Regions from separate parts of the Bradyrhizobium sp. SZCCHNR1098 genome, predicted to be linked through region 2. Evidence: riboswitches for the same ligand, from Rfam matches in the RefSeq annotation. Region 2 holds a riboswitch; the other holds the start of a gene.

Region 1 (7,774 bases), 350 kb from region 2:
AACCCGGCGCAACGATCTCGCAACGGCGGGCGCAGTACATTCTGGCACCGCGCCAGCAGATGGGGCTTGGGACCTTCAGCGCCGACTTCATCGTCCAGCAACTGACAAACAGCCCCGACATCGACGTGGTGAAGACAATTCAGCCGCCGCGCCTGCTCGGATTTCAGAGCGCCGACCCGGGACAAGCACCGCTCGGCCCGATGGTGCTGGCCCGAATGGCGCCCGACAAGGCCGAATTGCTGAAGGCCCAGGCCGGAGCACGGCTCGCGGTCGAGCGCGATGCGCCGCTCACCTACATGCTCGATCCGAGCGTCCCCCAGATGCCGGCGCCGCATCAGCTTCCCAATCCCGGCGTTCTCATTCCCTTGGCCGACGGGTTCTCGACGACGATCGAAGTGGTCGGCGAGAGCGGCCCGCTGGCGGAGGTGGAAGTGTACGTGTTCGGCAGCGTGTGGCCGGTTCAGGGCGTCACCGACGCCAGCGGCCGCGTCACGCTCAAGATTCAGGGCGAGACGCCCGACACCATCCGCTCGATCCTGATCAAGCCGCGAGTCGATTACTGGACCTTCTGGCTCGATCGTCCGCAACTGACCCCCGACAGCGTGAACCGCATCGCCGCGAAGACGCTCGGCGCCTATCTGCGCGGATTTCCCGGCCAGCAATTGCTGGGTTGGGGCCAGCGCGCGATGGGCCTCGATCGCCTGCCCCTCGCCTATAACGGCGCGGGAGTGAAGATTGCGGTGATCGATTCCGGCGCCGCGCCGACGCATCGCAATCTGCACGGCGTTACGATCGGCAAGAGCATCGTCGGCAATGATCCCGCGAGTTGGACCGTCGATACCATCGGTCACGGCTCGCATTGCGCCGGGATCATCGCCGGCGGACCGATCGGCTCCGGCGGCGGCATTCGCGGCTTCGCTCCGGCGGCCGAAATCCATGTCTGCCGGATCTTCCCGGGCGGCCGGTTCAGCGATCTCGTCTCGGCGCTCGACTACTGCATGGAGAATGGCATCGACGTCGCCAACATGAGTCTGGGCGGCGGCGAGCCGTCGCAGATCATCGAGGAGCGGATCTTGCGGGCCAAGCAGATGGGCCTTGCCTGTATCGTCGCCGCGGGAAACTCGTCGGGGCCGGTCCAGTTTCCGGGCTCGACGCCGCATTGCCTGGCGGTCGCCGCGATGGGCAAATGGGGCGAGTTTCCCGAGGACAGCTTCCACGCCCAGCAGGGGTTGGACGGCTTCCGGAGCGCCGACGGATATTTTCCGGCGAAGTTCAGTTGCTTCGGGCCGGAGATCGACGTCTGCGCGCCGGGCGTCGGCATCGTGTCCTCGCTGCCGGCGGATGGCTTCGGGGCCTGGGACGGCACCTCGATGGCGACGCCGCACGTCACCGGCCTCGCCGCGCTCGTGCTGGCGCATCATCCCGACTTCAAGGGCCAGTTCGCGACACGCGACGCGCGGCGTGTGGAGCGGCTGTTCCAGATCCTGAAGGAGACATCGACGCCGCTGCAGTTCGGCGATCCCAACCGTTCGGGAGCCGGACTGCCGAACGCGATGCGCGCACTCGGCCTGGAAGCGGGCGTGGCCTCCGCGCCCACGGCCGATCCCTCGCTCGACGTTCTCCGTCGCCTGCTGGGACTGGCGCGCGGCGAGGCGCAGAGCGGCGCGACGTCTCCGACGCTGGTGCCGCAGGCGCCCAATGGCAAGCTCAACGGAGCCGGTTCGGTTGCCAGGGGCCCGGCAACGACGACCAGCGAGTGGTCCAGCCCGGCGGTCGGTGATCCCAGTCCGGCGCAGATCCGCGACATCATGCACAAGGTCGGCTTGCTGTAGATCACGGGGCAAGCCGTAGGAACGGCATCAGACGTTGCACGACGGGCAGTTTGCGCATGAGCCTCATGCACGGACTGCCCGTCGTGTTAGTTTGTCGCACGATCGCGGCTTGCGTCGTCGGCCAAATCAAGCGCAGATTTCCGCCCGTCCCGCCTCACTGCAAGAGGGGCGTATCGCGGTCGTCACGAACGCTGAGGTGGGATGCGGTGGGCGTGTCGGATTGCGCGTGGGGCTTCCTCGCGCGGACGAGCAATTCCGGCACGCACGGTCAAGTCGCGCGGTCCTGATACCCCGATGCTGGTATCCAGCGCGATGCGCGCAAGCGCATTGCGCGACACGGTGGCCAAAAAGCCCGGCGCACCGAGGAGAATGCGAAGCAGCCGTTCAACCATCGCGCAGGGAAGGCCGGGTGTTCCGGCTCGTACCTGTGGTTCCTGCCGCCTGCATTTTTTCCGCAGGCGGGCCATGGGTGCGGCCAGCATCCGGCCTTCCCTGCGCCTCTTCGCTATCGGAGGCGATGCATGACGCATAGCTCGGGCGCGAAGGTGCCGCGGGGATGCGCAGCCTTGTCTCAACCGCCATCGGCTCTTTGAAAAGTGAAATCCCGCCACCCCAAGCTCGTCATGGCCGGGCTTGTCCCGGCCATCCACGTCCGTCCTCGTGCGCGCCTCAAGCTGTGATCCTATCGTAGAGATCATCCCAGCTGGGATTGCTCGCAAGGATCATTCCAACCTTCCAGGCGCGCGACCAATGCGTGATGTTGTGCTCCCGTTGGATCGCGCTCTGAATGTCGTCGAAGACTTCAAAGTACACCAATCGCGTCAAGCCATACCGCCTGGTGAAGCCATCAACCAAGCCGGATCGATGCTGAAAGACACGGCGCACGAGATCGCTGGTCACGCCGACATAGAGCGCACCGTTGGGACGATTAGTCATGAAGTACACGTAGCCGCCCGCCATCTCGCCATACTGCAAGACGTGGATGGCCGGGACAAGCCCGGCCATGACGGCCGAGAGAGCGGGCCACAAACTTCAACAAGGCCCCGGGGCTGCGGTCGCCCCCCGTCTCCCTACCGCCCCTTCTCCGCCCTGCTCAGAAGAAACACCCCCTGCTCGCCGAACATGTTCCAGAACCACCAGGGCATGGCGACACGCAAGGGGCGGCCGTAACTATCAAGTGCGACGGCGCGCTCCATCTTGACGCCGATCTCGTCGCAGAGCTGCACGAAGTCCTTGATGGTGCAGAAATGGATGTTCGGCGTGTCGTACCAGGTGAAAGGCAGATTGTCGGTGCGCGGCATGTGGCCGCCGACCAGCAGCTGCAGCCGCAGCCGCCAGAAGCCGAAATTCGGGAAGGTGACGATGGCACGGCGGCCGATGCGCAGGAGATTTTCCAGCACCGTCTTGGGCCGCCGCGTCGCTTGCAGGGTCTGCGACAGGACCACGTAGTCGAACGCATCGTCGGGATAATCGACGAGATCGGTGTCAGCATCGCCCTGCACCACCGCGAGGCCCTTGGCGACACAATGGTTGACGCCCTCGCGCGACAGCTCGATGCCGCGGCCGTCGATGCCGCGGCTCTCGAGCAGCTGCAGCAGGTCACCGTCGCCGCAGCCGATGTCGAGCACCTTGGAGCCGCTCTCGACCATGCCGGCGATCAGGAGATGATCGGGCCGATAGGCCAGCACCTCGCCGCCGGAGAATCCGTTCAGCGGCAGCACACCCTGCATGCTCATGTCTCAGCCTCCCGTCGCGACCTTGAGGCCGCGCGCCTTGCCGGCGGAATCGAGAAAAGCGCTGGCGATCTCGAAGAACTCGGGGACGTCGAGCAGGAACGCGTCGTGCCCCCTGTCGGTCTCGATCTCGGCAAACGACACGCGCGCGCTGGACGCGTTGAGCGCATGCACCAGCGCCCGCGACTCCGAAGTCGGAAACAGCCAGTCGCTGGTGAAGGACACCACGCAAAAGCGCGTCTTGATGCCGCGGAACGCCGCCGCCAGCACGCCATCGTGGTCGCCGGCGATGTCGAAATAGTCCATCGCCCGCGTCAGATAGAGATAGGAGTTGGCGTCGAAGCGCTCGACGAAGGACGAGCCCTGATAGCGCAGATAGCTCTCGACCTGGAAGTCGGCGTCGAACGAGAACGTCGGCAACTCGCGGTCTTGCATGCGGCGGCCGAACTTGCGATGCAGGGCGGCATCCGACAGATAAGTGATATGCGCGGCCATCCGTGCCACCGCGAGGCCGCGATGCGGATGAGTGCCCTTGTCGCCGTAGCGGCCGTGGTCCCAGTCGGGATCGGCCATGACGGCCTGGCGGCCGAGCTCGTGGAAGGCGATGTTCTGTGCCGAGTGCCGCGTCGCGCAGGCGATCGCGAGCGTGGCGAACACGCGCTGCGGATAGGCCACCGTCCATTGCAGCGCCTGCATGCCGCCCATCGAGCCGCCGACCACGGCGAACAGCGTGTCGATGCCGAGATGGTCGATCAGCATCGCCTGCGCCCGCACCATGTCGGGGATGGTGATGATCGGGAAATCGAGCCCCCAGACCTTGCCGGTCGCAGGGTTCAGCGAGGCCGGGCCGGTCGAGCCCATGCAGCCGCCAATCACGTTCGAGCAGATGATGAAATAGCGGCTGGGATCGAGCGGACGGCCGGGGCCGACCAGCGTCTCCCACCAGCCCGGCTTGCCGGTGACCGGATGACGGTTGGCGACGTGCTGGTCGCCGGTCAGCGCGTGGCAGACCAGGACCGCGTTCGACTTGTCGGCGTTGAGCTCGCCATAGGTCTGGTAGGCGATCTGGAACGGCGACAGGTCGACGCCGCAATCGAGCCTGAGCGGCTTGTCGGCACCGAACTGCGCGACCAGCGAGCTCGGATGATCGACCTCGTGCGAGCGCTCTTCGGGCGCAATCGTGCGCAGCGCGGAGGTGGGTTTCGGCGTCAGGCCTGTCATGTCTCTCACCCCGGCCATCCGGCAAGGGCTCCCGAACCACGTGACACATCAGGCCATGAAAAACCCGGCCTGAACTGGGGTTCGGCCGGGATCGATAACGTCCCCGGCCTGTTTAGCGAGTTTTTTAACGTGGCTGCAAGCCGGCCGGCTCAAATGACCACGGAACAGGCAGAAACTAGTCCCGCGGGCGCTCCTCGTCAAGGCAAGCTCGGGTTGACCGCCGATCGGGCGCCCCATGGCTGCAGGTCAGCCAAGCCTAGGCAGCACGAGGTAAACTTGCTGTTGCGCACGTCCCCCGCATCGGAGAGAACGGCATCCGTTCCAGTCCGCCGCGCGTTGACCCGCGGCCTGCGAAGAGTGACCCTGCCCATGTCGACCCCGCCGCCAGCCCCTCCCTCGCTCGCCGATTTGCGCAAGGAGATCGACGCGATCGACGAGCAGGTCCATCAGCTCCTGATGAACAGGGCCGACATCATCGACCGGCTGATCAAGGTCAAGAAGACCCAGGAGGTCGGCTCGGCGTTCCGCCCGGCGCGAGAGGCCGACATGATGCGGCGCCTGGTGCAGCGCCATCGCGGCATCCTGCCGCTCGACACCGTCGAGGGCATCTGGCGCGTGATCGTCTCGACGTTCACTTACGTGCAGGCGCCGTTCTCGGTTCACGCCGACGTGTCGGTCGGCGAATCCGCGATGCGCGATTCCGCCAGGTTCCATTTCGGCTTCGTGGTGCCTTATGTCGCCCATTTCAGCGCCCAGGCCGCCGTCGAAGCCGTGGCGCGCTCGAAGGGCGATCTCGCGCTGGTGTCGACGACCTCGGGGCATACGCCGTGGTGGATCACGCTGGAGCCCGCGGGCGCGCCGAAGATCATCGCGCGGATGCCGTTCATCGAGCGGGCCGACCATCCGGCGGCGCTGCCGGTGTTCGCGATCTCGCGCGTCGCGGACGACGCGCTGGTGCTGGAGGTCGAGACCTGGAGCATCCGCGTCTCCGGCTGGAATGCGCAGGTGTCCCGCGCGCTGTCGCCGCTCGCCGACGTCATCGCGGTGCCCGATACCGCCTTCGACGGCGCGGCGCTGTTGGTGTCGATCGAGTCGCCGTCGAACCTCGACAAGATCAAGGCTGCCCTGATCGCGGCGGGCGCCTCGGTCCGCTCGACGGCCCTCGTCGGCGGCCATGCGAAACGCTATACGGTTCCCAGCTGAGACGCCCCGCGCCAGTGATGATTTTCCGGAGTTGACGATGAACCGCCCCGTGCCGAATCCCGGCATCCTCGAGATTGCGCCCTACACGCCGGGCAAGAGCCCGAAGCCCGAGCCGGGCCGCAAGGTGTTCAAGCTGTCGGCGAACGAGACTCCGTTCGGTCCTTCACCCAAGGCGATCGACGCCTTCAAGAGCGCGGCCACGCATCTGGAGGATTATCCGGAAGGCACCTCGCGGGTGCTGCGCGAGGCGATCGGCCGCACCTATGGCCTCGATCCCGGCCGCATCGTCTGCGGCGCCGGCTCCGACGAGATCCTGAATCTGCTGGCACACACCTTTCTCGGGCAAGGCGACGAGGCGATCTCCACCGCGCACGGCTTCCTGGTCTATCCGATCGCGACCATGGGCTGCGGCGCCAGGAACGTGGTTGCCGCCGAGACCGAGTATCGCACCGACGTCGACGCGATCCTGGCCGCGGTGACGCCGCGCACCAAGCTCGTGTGGCTCGCCAATCCGAACAACCCGACCGGCACCTACATCCCGTTCGACGAGGTCAAGCGGCTGCGCGCCGGCCTTCCCTCGCATGTCGTGCTGGTGCTCGACGCCGCCTATGCCGACTACGTCTCGCGCAACGATTATGAGTTCGGGATCGAGCTGGTCGCGACGACCGAGAACACCGTCGTCACCCACACCTTTTCCAAGATCCACGGCCTCGCGGCGCTCCGCGTCGGCTGGATGTTCGGCCCCGCGCCCATCGTCGATGCGATCAACCGAATCCGTGGGCCGTTCAACGTCTCCTCGCCGGCGATGCTCGCCGCGGTCGCCGCGATCGAGGACACCGCGCATCAGCAGATGTCGAAGACGCATACGGAAACGTGGCGCAACTGGCTGACCGAGGAGATCGGCAAGCTCGGGCTGAAGGTGACGCCGAGCGTCACCAATTTCATCCTGATCCACTTCCCGACCGACAAGGGCAAGACCGCGGTCGAGGCCGACGCATTCCTGACCCGGCGCGGCCTCGTGCTGCGCGCGCTCGCCAACTACAAGCTGCCGAACGCGCTGCGCATGACGATCGGCACCGAGGAAGCCAATCGTCTGGTCGTGGAGGCTCTCAGCGAATTCATGAGGGCGAAATGAGCGTCGCGGGGCGGTTCGAACGCATCGCGCTGATCGGCTTCGGCCTGATCGGCGGCTCGATCGCGCGGGCGGCGCGGCTGCAGGGCGTGGCCGGCGAGATCGTCACCACCGCGCGCTCGGAGAAGACTCGCGCGCGCGTCGCCGAACTCGGCCTCGTCGACCGCGTCGTGGCGAGCAATGCGGAGGCGGTCAAGGATGCCGACCTCGTCATCCTCTGTATTCCCGTCGGAGCGTGCGGTCCGGTCGCGGCCGAGATCGCGCCGCATCTGAAGCCCGGCGCCATCGTCTCCGACGTCGGCTCCGTGAAGGGCGCCATCGTTCGCGACATGGCGCCGCATCTGCCAGCGCATGTTCATTTCGTGCCGGCGCATCCGGTCGCCGGCACCGAGAATTCGGGACCGGATTCTGGTTTCGCCGAGCTGTTCATCAACCGCTGGTGCATCCTGACGCCACCCGACGGTGTAGATGCCGACGCGATCGATCGTCTGCGCGCGTTCTGGGCGGCGCTCGGCGCCAAGGTCGAGATCATGACGCCGGATCACCACGACCGCGTGCTCGCGATCACCAGCCATCTGCCGCATCTGATCGCCTACACCATCGTCGGCACCGCCGACGAGCTGGCGCAGGTGACGGAGTCCGAGGTGATCAAG
Region 2 (7,774 bases):
ACCGCTCTCGCTCTCCATCTGGTACGAGCCGGCCATGAAGCCGGACGCGGTGGTGAGCGGGACGCCGGAGGTGTATTCGAAGCGCTCGCCTGGCGCGAGCACCGGCTGCTCGCCGACCACACCCTCGCCGCGGACCTCCTGCTGCCGGCCGATCCCATCGGTGATGATCCAATGCCGGCTGCGCAGCCGCACCGTCTCCTCCCCGCTGTTGGTGATGACGACGGTATAGGACCAGAACCAGCGGCCATCGGCCACCGACGACTTCTCAGGCAGGAAGTTCGGTTCGACGGTCACTTCGATGTGGCGAGTCACGGCGCGATACATGGTGGCATTGTAGCGGAAACCAGCGCCGGAACCAATCGGGACGCCATCGTGCTTTCAACACAGTTCCGCATTATGGCACCAGAATCGCGGACTCTGTCGCCCGTATGCGCGATCCGTTCCTTGGGCTCGGATCGGGCGCGGCCGGCAGCACCCTGGCGGTGATCGCCCTGTCCTGCGTCGTGCGATCGCCACCAGCCGTCCGCCAAGGTCGAAAAACTGGGCACGGCCCAGCTGATAAGTCCTTCATCGCTTGCGCGAAAACTGCGCAGCCCTACATTTCCCCTGCCGGGCCTCGAGGGCTGGCAGCTTTGACGCGGTGCCTGATGACGTCGATTGTCGATCGCCTTGCCGGACCGTCCGCCCCCGCAGCCAGCGCCGCACCCGCGCCGGCTACGGAGACTGCCGCTGCGGCGAGCGCGGCTGCACCTGCGGTTGCATCTGCATCTGCCGTCGCGGCTGCGCCGGCCGTCAGCGCTGCACCCGCCATCACCGCCGTCCCTGCGATCACCTTCCCGGCGGTCGGCGAGCGCGAACTGCGGCTCGACCTGTTTCGCGGGCTGGCGCTATGGCTGATCTTCATCGACCATCTGCCGCCGAACCTGCTGACCTGGTTCACGCTCCGCAACTACGGCTTCTCCGACGCCACCGAGATCTTCATCTTCATCTCAGGCTACACGGCGGCGTTCGTCTACGGCCGGGCGATGCAGGATGCCGGTTTCATCGTCGCAACCGCGCGCATCCTGCGCCGCGTCTGGCAGATCTACGTCGCCCACGTCTTCCTGTTCACGATCTTCCTCGCCGAGATCTCCTACGTCGCGACCAGCTTCGAGAACCCGCTCTACACCGAAGAGATGGGAATCATGGATTTTCTCAAGCAGCCGGACGTGACCATCGTGCAGGCGCTGATCCTGCGCTTCCGCCCCGTCAATATGGACGTGCTGCCGCTCTACATCGTGCTGATGTTGTTCCTGCCGTTGATCCTGTGGCTGATGCGTTGGCGGCCCGACGTGACGCTCGGCCTATCCGTCATTCTCTATGCCGTGACCTGGGAGCTCGATCTCTATCTGACGGCCTATCCCAACGGCTTCTGGGCCTTCAATCCGTTCGCCTGGCAATTGCTGTTCGTGTTCGGCGCCTGGTGCGCGCTCGGCGGCGCGCGGCGCATGTCGCGCATCATCAACTCGCCGATCACGCTCGGGCTCTGCGTCGCCTATCTGGTCGCGGCCTTCTGTGTGACCCTGACCTGGTACATTCCGCAGCTCGGCCATCTGATGCCGCGCCGAATCGAGCAGTGGATGTATCCGATCGACAAGACCGACCTTGACGTGTTGCGTTTCGCGCATTTTCTCGCACTCGCAGCACTCACCGTGCACTATTTGCGCAAGGATTGGCCGCTCTTGAAGTCGCCGTGGCTGCGTCCGCTGATTGTCTGTGGGCAACACTCGCTCGAGATCTTCTGTCTCGGCGTGTTTCTGGCGTTTGCGGGCCACTTCGTCCTTGCCGAAGTGTCCGGCGGCGCCATGATGCACGCGGTGATCAGCCTTTGCGGCATCCTCATCATGTGGGGGGTGGCGTCGTTGATTTCGTGGTACAAGCGTGAGGCCGATAAGGGCGCGACGCGAAAAGGTGCGCGCAGCAACGCCGATCTGGCGGGAGGGGGCTGATGAAGTCCGTCTCGTGGTTAAGGTTTGGTATCGCAGTGCTGGCTGTTTCGCTGGCGGCCTCTGCGCGCGCGGAAGAGGCGCCGCAGAACTGCGAGGTGCCGGCCTACCTGCTGACCACCGAGAGCCCGCTCCCGAAGGTTGCAGACGCCGTCAAGAACGGCCGCACGCTGGATATTCTCGTCGTCGGAAGCAGGTCATCCTCCATTGTCAGCACGTCCGACGCCAATGCCTACCCCGCCCGTCTGCAGGCTGCGTTGAAGGACAAGCTGCCAACCGTCGCCGTCAATCTCAGCATCGAGCTGCAGCCCAAGAAGACGGCCGAGGAGGTCGCGGGCAATCTCGTTAAACTGGTGGAAGGAAAAAGGCCTAATTTGGTCATCTGGCAGACCGGCACGGTCGACGCCATGCGGTCGATCGATCCTGATGAGTTCCGGCAGGCGGTCGACGACGGTGTGGCGACGCTGCAGAAAGCGGGAGCTGACGTCGTCTTGATGAACCTGCAATACAGTCCGCGGACGGAGACATTGATCTCCGTGCCGCCCTATGTCGACAACATGCGTGTGGTGGCGCAGCACCGGGACATTCCGCTGTTCGATCGGTTTGCCATCATGCGGCAATGGAACGAGCAGGGCGATTTCGACCTGTTCAATCCGACGCACGGAGTCGAGCTGGCCAAGCAGGTTCATGACTGCCTCGGCCGGGCGCTGTCGAAGTTCATCATCGACGCGGCGCATATCGGGCCGGCGCAGCAGAACTAGGGTTATGTCGTTCATGACGTCGAATGAGTGTCACCGCGTCTCCGGGACATGGGAGAAGCTTTCGGCCGTTGCGGTCATTGCCATCGCCCTCGCGCTGAGCCCGCAGAAGCTACGGGCGCAGAGCGCAGCGCCGGCTGCGCCCGCCGCGCTTTCCGATGTGGAGAGCTCCGATCCAAAGGCTCCGCTGATCAGCGGGCGACCGAGCATCGGTCACGTCACGGTGGCGCAGGCGAGCGATCAGGTGCCCGGGCCGATCGCCGTGGCGCGCCCGGCGACCATAACCTCGCCGCCTGCGGCGACGACCGCGCCGGCCATGACCGATGCACAGCCGCCGGCTGCAGCCGGGCAGGCCGTCGTGGCGGCGCCGCCGTCGCGCAGCATCACCGAGCGGGCGATCGACAAGGTCAAGCAGGTCGCGAAGTCGGCCACCGACATCTTCAACCGCGTGCCGTGCCTGACGCCGAAGGGCGTCGCCAAGAAGAATTTCATTTCGCTGCCGCACGTCGCCAACAAGCTCGCCTCCGGCCTGCCGGTCGTCATCGTCGCCTTCGGCTCGTCGTCGACGCAGGGCTATGGCGCGAGCGCGCCGGACTACACCTATCCGAATCGGCTCGCCGCGCAGCTGCGCCGGCAATATCCGATGGTCGACATCAGCGTCATCAATGCCGGCGTCGGCGGCGAGGATGCGCCGGAGATGATGAAGCGGCTGGAGACGTCGGTGATCGACCGGCATCCGGATCTCGTGATCTGGCAGGTCGGCACCAATGCCGTGCTGCGCGATCTCGATCCCGCCGAGACCGCCAAGCTGGTCGATGACGGCGTCGCCAAGATCCAGGCGGCGGCCTCCGATGTCGTGCTGGTCGACCTGCAATATTCGCCGCGCGTCAACGAGCGCTCGGAGAACGCCAGCCGCATGAACAAGCTGCTCGGGCGTATCGCCGAGCTGCATCACGCCGGCATCTTCCCCCGCTTCGAGGTGATGCGCGACTGGCACGAGCGGCAGGCGATCCCGATCAACGAGTTCGTGATCTCGGACGGTCTGCACATGAGCGATTGGGGCTACGCCTGCTTCGCCCAGCTGCTCGGCGACGACATCATCCGCTCGGTCGGCCAGGTCAAGCTCGGCATCAACACGCCGGCCAACGTGCTGACCTATCGGCCGATGTGAGAGTGGCGAGTAGGGAATAGCGAGTAGCGAGTAGCGAATAGGATGCAATCGGTACGCCCTATTCGCCATTCTCTATGCGGCCATTCGCTACGCGGCCCTCAGGGCCGCATCCAGATCCTCGATCAGATCGTCGGCATGCTCGAGCCCGGCGGAGAAGCGGATGAAGCCCTCGCTGATGCCGAGCTCGGCGCGCGCCTCCGGCGTCAGCCGCTGGTGCGTCGTCGTCGCCGGATGCGTGACCAGCGTCTTGGCGTCGCCGAGATTGTTGGAGATGCGCGCGAGCTTCAAGCCGTTGAGCGTGCGGAACGCGCCGGCCTTGCCGCCCTTCACCTCGAAGCCGACCAGCGTCGAGCCGGCGCGCATCTGCTTGCGCACGGTCGCCGCCTGCGGATGGTCCTCGCGACCGGGATAGATCAGCCGCGAGATCTTCGGATGCGCCGCGAGAAAGTCGGCCACCTTCGCCGCCGTCTCGGTCTGCGCGCGCACGCGCACCGCCAAGGTCTCCAGGCCCTTGAGCAGGACCCAGGCGTTGAACGGCGAGATCGACGGACCGGTCTGGCGCATGAAATTGTGGATGTGCTCGGCGATGAACGCCTCCGACGACAGGATCACGCCGCCGAGGCAGCGGCCCTGGCCATCGATGTGCTTGGTCGCGGAATACACCACGACGTCGGCGCCGAGCGCGAGCGGGCTCTGCCAGATCGGGGTCGCGAACACGTTGTCGACGATCAGTCGCGCGCCACGGGCGTGCGCGATCTCGGCGATCGCGGGAATGTCCATCACGTCGAGCGTCGGATTGGTCGGGCTCTCCAGGAAGAACGACTTGGTGTTCGGCCTGACCGCCTTCTGCCATTGGTCGAGGTCGAGCCCATCGACCAGGGTCGATTCGATGCCGTAGCGCGGCAAGAGATCTTCGACGACGTAGCGGCACGAGCCGAACAGCGCCTTGGCGGCGACGACGTGATCGCCGGCACGGAGGGGAGCGAGGATTGCCGTGGTGACTGCGGCCATGCCGGTTGCGGCCGAGCGGCAGGCCTCGGCGCCCTCGAGCTCGATCATGCGGCGCTCGAACATTGCCGTGGTCGGGTTGGAGAAGCGCGAATAGATGAAGCCGGGATCCTCGCCCTTGAAGCGCGCCTCGCACTCCTCGGCGGTGGCGTAGACGAAGCCTTGCGTCAGATAGAGCGCCTCGGCGGTCTCGCCGAATTCGGAACGCAAGGTGCCGGAATGCACCAGGCGGGTTTCAGGACGATAGCGGGCGAACGACGCCGGGGCCTTCGCGGGGGACTTCGACATGTGACCTCCATCGTGACCACCGCCTCCAGCGATGGGCACAAAAAAACCGGCCTGGGAAAACTCCTCACGGCCGGGATCACAATCGTCCCCGGCCTGTTTAGCGACTTATTTAACGTGGCTGCAAGCCGGCCGGCTCAAATCACCACGGGATAAGTCGTGCTCATAGTCGCAACCGGCCTTTCCGTCAAGCCAGCCATCGGATAACCGGTAAAAAGACCCTATATAGGCTCGATAAGCCGCCGTTCCGGCGCCTGCAAAGGATCAGGTCTTGCCGTTTTCGCTCAGCCCCGACGCCCACGGCATCCTCCCCGATCGCATGATCGTGGCGATGGCGGAGGCTGGCCTGATCATCCCCGCATACGATTTTGTCGAAAGCCAGATCCAGCCGGCGAGCCTGGACCTGCGGCTCGGCGACATCGCCTATCGCGTGCGGGCAAGCTTTCTGCCCGGGCCGGGCGCGACGGTCGCCGAGCGTATCGACGAGTTGAAGCTGCACGAATTCGCGCTCGCCGACGGCGCAGTGCTGGAGACCAACTGCGTCTACATCGTGCCGCTCTTGGAGAGTCTCGCGCTGCCGAAGGACATCGTCGCGGCCGCCAATCCGAAGAGCTCGACCGGGCGGCTCGACGTGTTCACCCGCGTGATCGCCGACGGCACGCGACGGTTCGACATGATCGGAGCCGGCTATCACGGTCCGCTCTACGCCGAGATCAGCCCGAAGACGTTTCCCGTTTTGCTGCGCGAAGGCTCGCGCCTGTCCCAGGTCCGCTTCCGCTACCGCGACGCGGTTCTGTCGGAGGACGAACTGATCGCGCTGCATCAGGCCGAGCGGCTGGTGGATCGCGATGATGCGGATCTCGTCGGCGGCGTCGCTCTTTCCGTCGACCTGTCCGGCAGCAATGCCAACGGCTATGTGGGCTATCGCGCCAAGCGCCATACCGGCGTCGTCGACGTCGACCGCCGCGCCGGCTATGCTGTGGAGGAGTTCTGGGAGCCGATCAAGGCGCGCCCCGACGGCAGCCTCATTCTCGATCCCGGCGAGTTCTACATCCTGGCTTCGAAGGAGGCCGTGCAGGTGCCGCCGGACTACGCCGCCGAGATGGTGCCGTTCGATCCGCTCGTGGGCGAATTCCGTGTCCACTATGCCGGCTTCTTCGATCCCGGCTTCGGCTATGCCGGCGCCGGCGGGCAGGGCTCGCGCGCGGTGCTCGAGGTGCGCTCGCGCGAGGTGCCGTTCATCCTCGAGCACGGTCAGATCGTCGGCCGCCTCGTCTATGAGAAGATGCTGGCCCGGCCGAACGCGATGTATGGCAGCCGCATCGGCTCCAACTACCAGGCCCAGGGCCTGAAGCTCTCCAAGCACTTCCGCCTCTAGGCCCGGCTGCGCGCTGACCGCGCACCCCCAATGCGCCCGCTGCACGGGGCGCGGCCCGGCGGTGTGCTAGGAGGAACGACAAAGGTCCCGCCAGATGGCGCGGCCAAACGGGGAGCGAGCATGTCCGAGATCGGCTTGGCCGACAGTCCGGTCGGCGAGGGGCGTACGTTGCCGCCCATCGCGAAGCCGGTTCGGAATGCGCTCGTCGACGGACCCATTCTGCGCACCCTGCTGTCGCTGGCCTGGCCCAACATCATCGCGAACACGGCAGGCACCTGCGTCGTCATCGCCGAGACCTCCTATATCGGCCGGCTCGGTATCGAGGCGCTGGCGGCGATGGCACTAGTGTTCCCGCTGGTGATCCTGACCATGACGATGTCCGGCGGCGCCATGGGCGGCGGCGTGGCCTCGGCGATCGCGCGGGCGCTCGGCGCCGGCGACACCGAACGGGCCTCGACCCTCGCCACGCACGCGCTGCTGATTGCGCTGTTGTTCGGCGCGACCTTCATGGTCGGCATGCTGGTGTTCGGTCCCGCTTTGCTGGAGGTGCTCGGCGGCCGCGGCGCGGTGCTGAGCCATGCCACAGCCTATCTGCAGATCTTCTTCGGCGGCGCCATCCTGCCCTGGCTGATGAACTCGATGGCCGGCATCCTGCGCGGCACCGGCAACATGAAGCTGCCGTCGTTCATGATCCTCAGTTCGGCGCTGCTGCAGATCGTATTGGGCGGCACGCTCAGCCTGGTCCTCGGGCTCGGCATGCGCGGCGTCGCCGCCGGCGCGCTGCTGGCTTTCTGCGTCAGCATCTCGGTGATGGGCTGGTACCTGTTCTCCGGCCGCGCGCGCGTGCGGCCGAAGCTGCGGGGCCTGAAGATCAGCCGCGCGATGTTCGCCGACATCCTCAAGGTCGGCGCCATCGCCTGCTTCTCGCCGCTGCAATCCGTGCTGTCGATCGCGATCTTCACGCACATGCTGGCATCGTTCGGCACCGCCGTGCTGGCCGGCTACGGCATCGGCGCACGGCTCGAATTCATGGTGACCACTGTCGCGTTCTCCGTCGGCATGGCCTCGGTGCCGATGGTCGGCATGGCGATCGGTGCGGAAAGAATCGCGCGTGCCCGCCGGATCGCCTGGACGGCGGGGCTGGTCTCTTTCGCGTCGGTGGGTGCGCTGTCGACGCTGATCGCGATCG

Evidence for each region. A riboswitch is a leader RNA that binds a small molecule or an ion and turns the genes downstream of it on or off. The one in region 2 is predicted to bind S-adenosylmethionine.
Region 1: it holds a riboswitch for S-adenosylmethionine, as region 2 does, so the genes downstream of both, QX135_RS10755 (homoserine O-acetyltransferase) here and QX135_RS12340 (O-succinylhomoserine sulfhydrylase) in region 2, are expected to answer to the same signal.

Annotation. Positions count from the first base shown of each region.
Region 1 covers NZ_JAUEXY010000004.1:73,310-81,083, forward strand. Annotated here, with positions in the region: gene QX135_RS10740 (S8 family serine peptidase) at 1-1,832, shown strand, start outside; gene QX135_RS10745 (GIY-YIG nuclease family protein) at 2,502-2,837, opposite strand; gene metW (methionine biosynthesis protein MetW) at 2,903-3,568, opposite strand; gene QX135_RS10755 (homoserine O-acetyltransferase) at 3,572-4,786, opposite strand; SAM riboswitch at 4,878-4,957, opposite strand; gene QX135_RS10760 (chorismate mutase) at 5,156-5,989, shown strand; gene hisC (histidinol-phosphate transaminase) at 6,027-7,124, shown strand; gene QX135_RS10770 (prephenate/arogenate dehydrogenase family protein) at 7,121-7,774, shown strand, end outside.
Region 2 covers NZ_JAUEXY010000004.1:421,955-429,728, reverse strand. Annotated here, with positions in the region: gene apaG (Co2+/Mg2+ efflux protein ApaG) at 1-324, opposite strand, end outside; gene QX135_RS12355 (OpgC domain-containing protein) at 648-1,988, shown strand; gene QX135_RS12350 (SGNH/GDSL hydrolase family protein) at 1,988-2,746, shown strand; gene QX135_RS12345 (SGNH/GDSL hydrolase family protein) at 2,760-3,914, shown strand; gene QX135_RS12340 (O-succinylhomoserine sulfhydrylase) at 4,002-5,210, opposite strand; SAM riboswitch at 5,287-5,366, opposite strand; gene QX135_RS12335 (2'-deoxycytidine 5'-triphosphate deaminase) at 5,479-6,585, shown strand; gene QX135_RS12330 (MATE family efflux transporter) at 6,706-7,774, shown strand, end outside.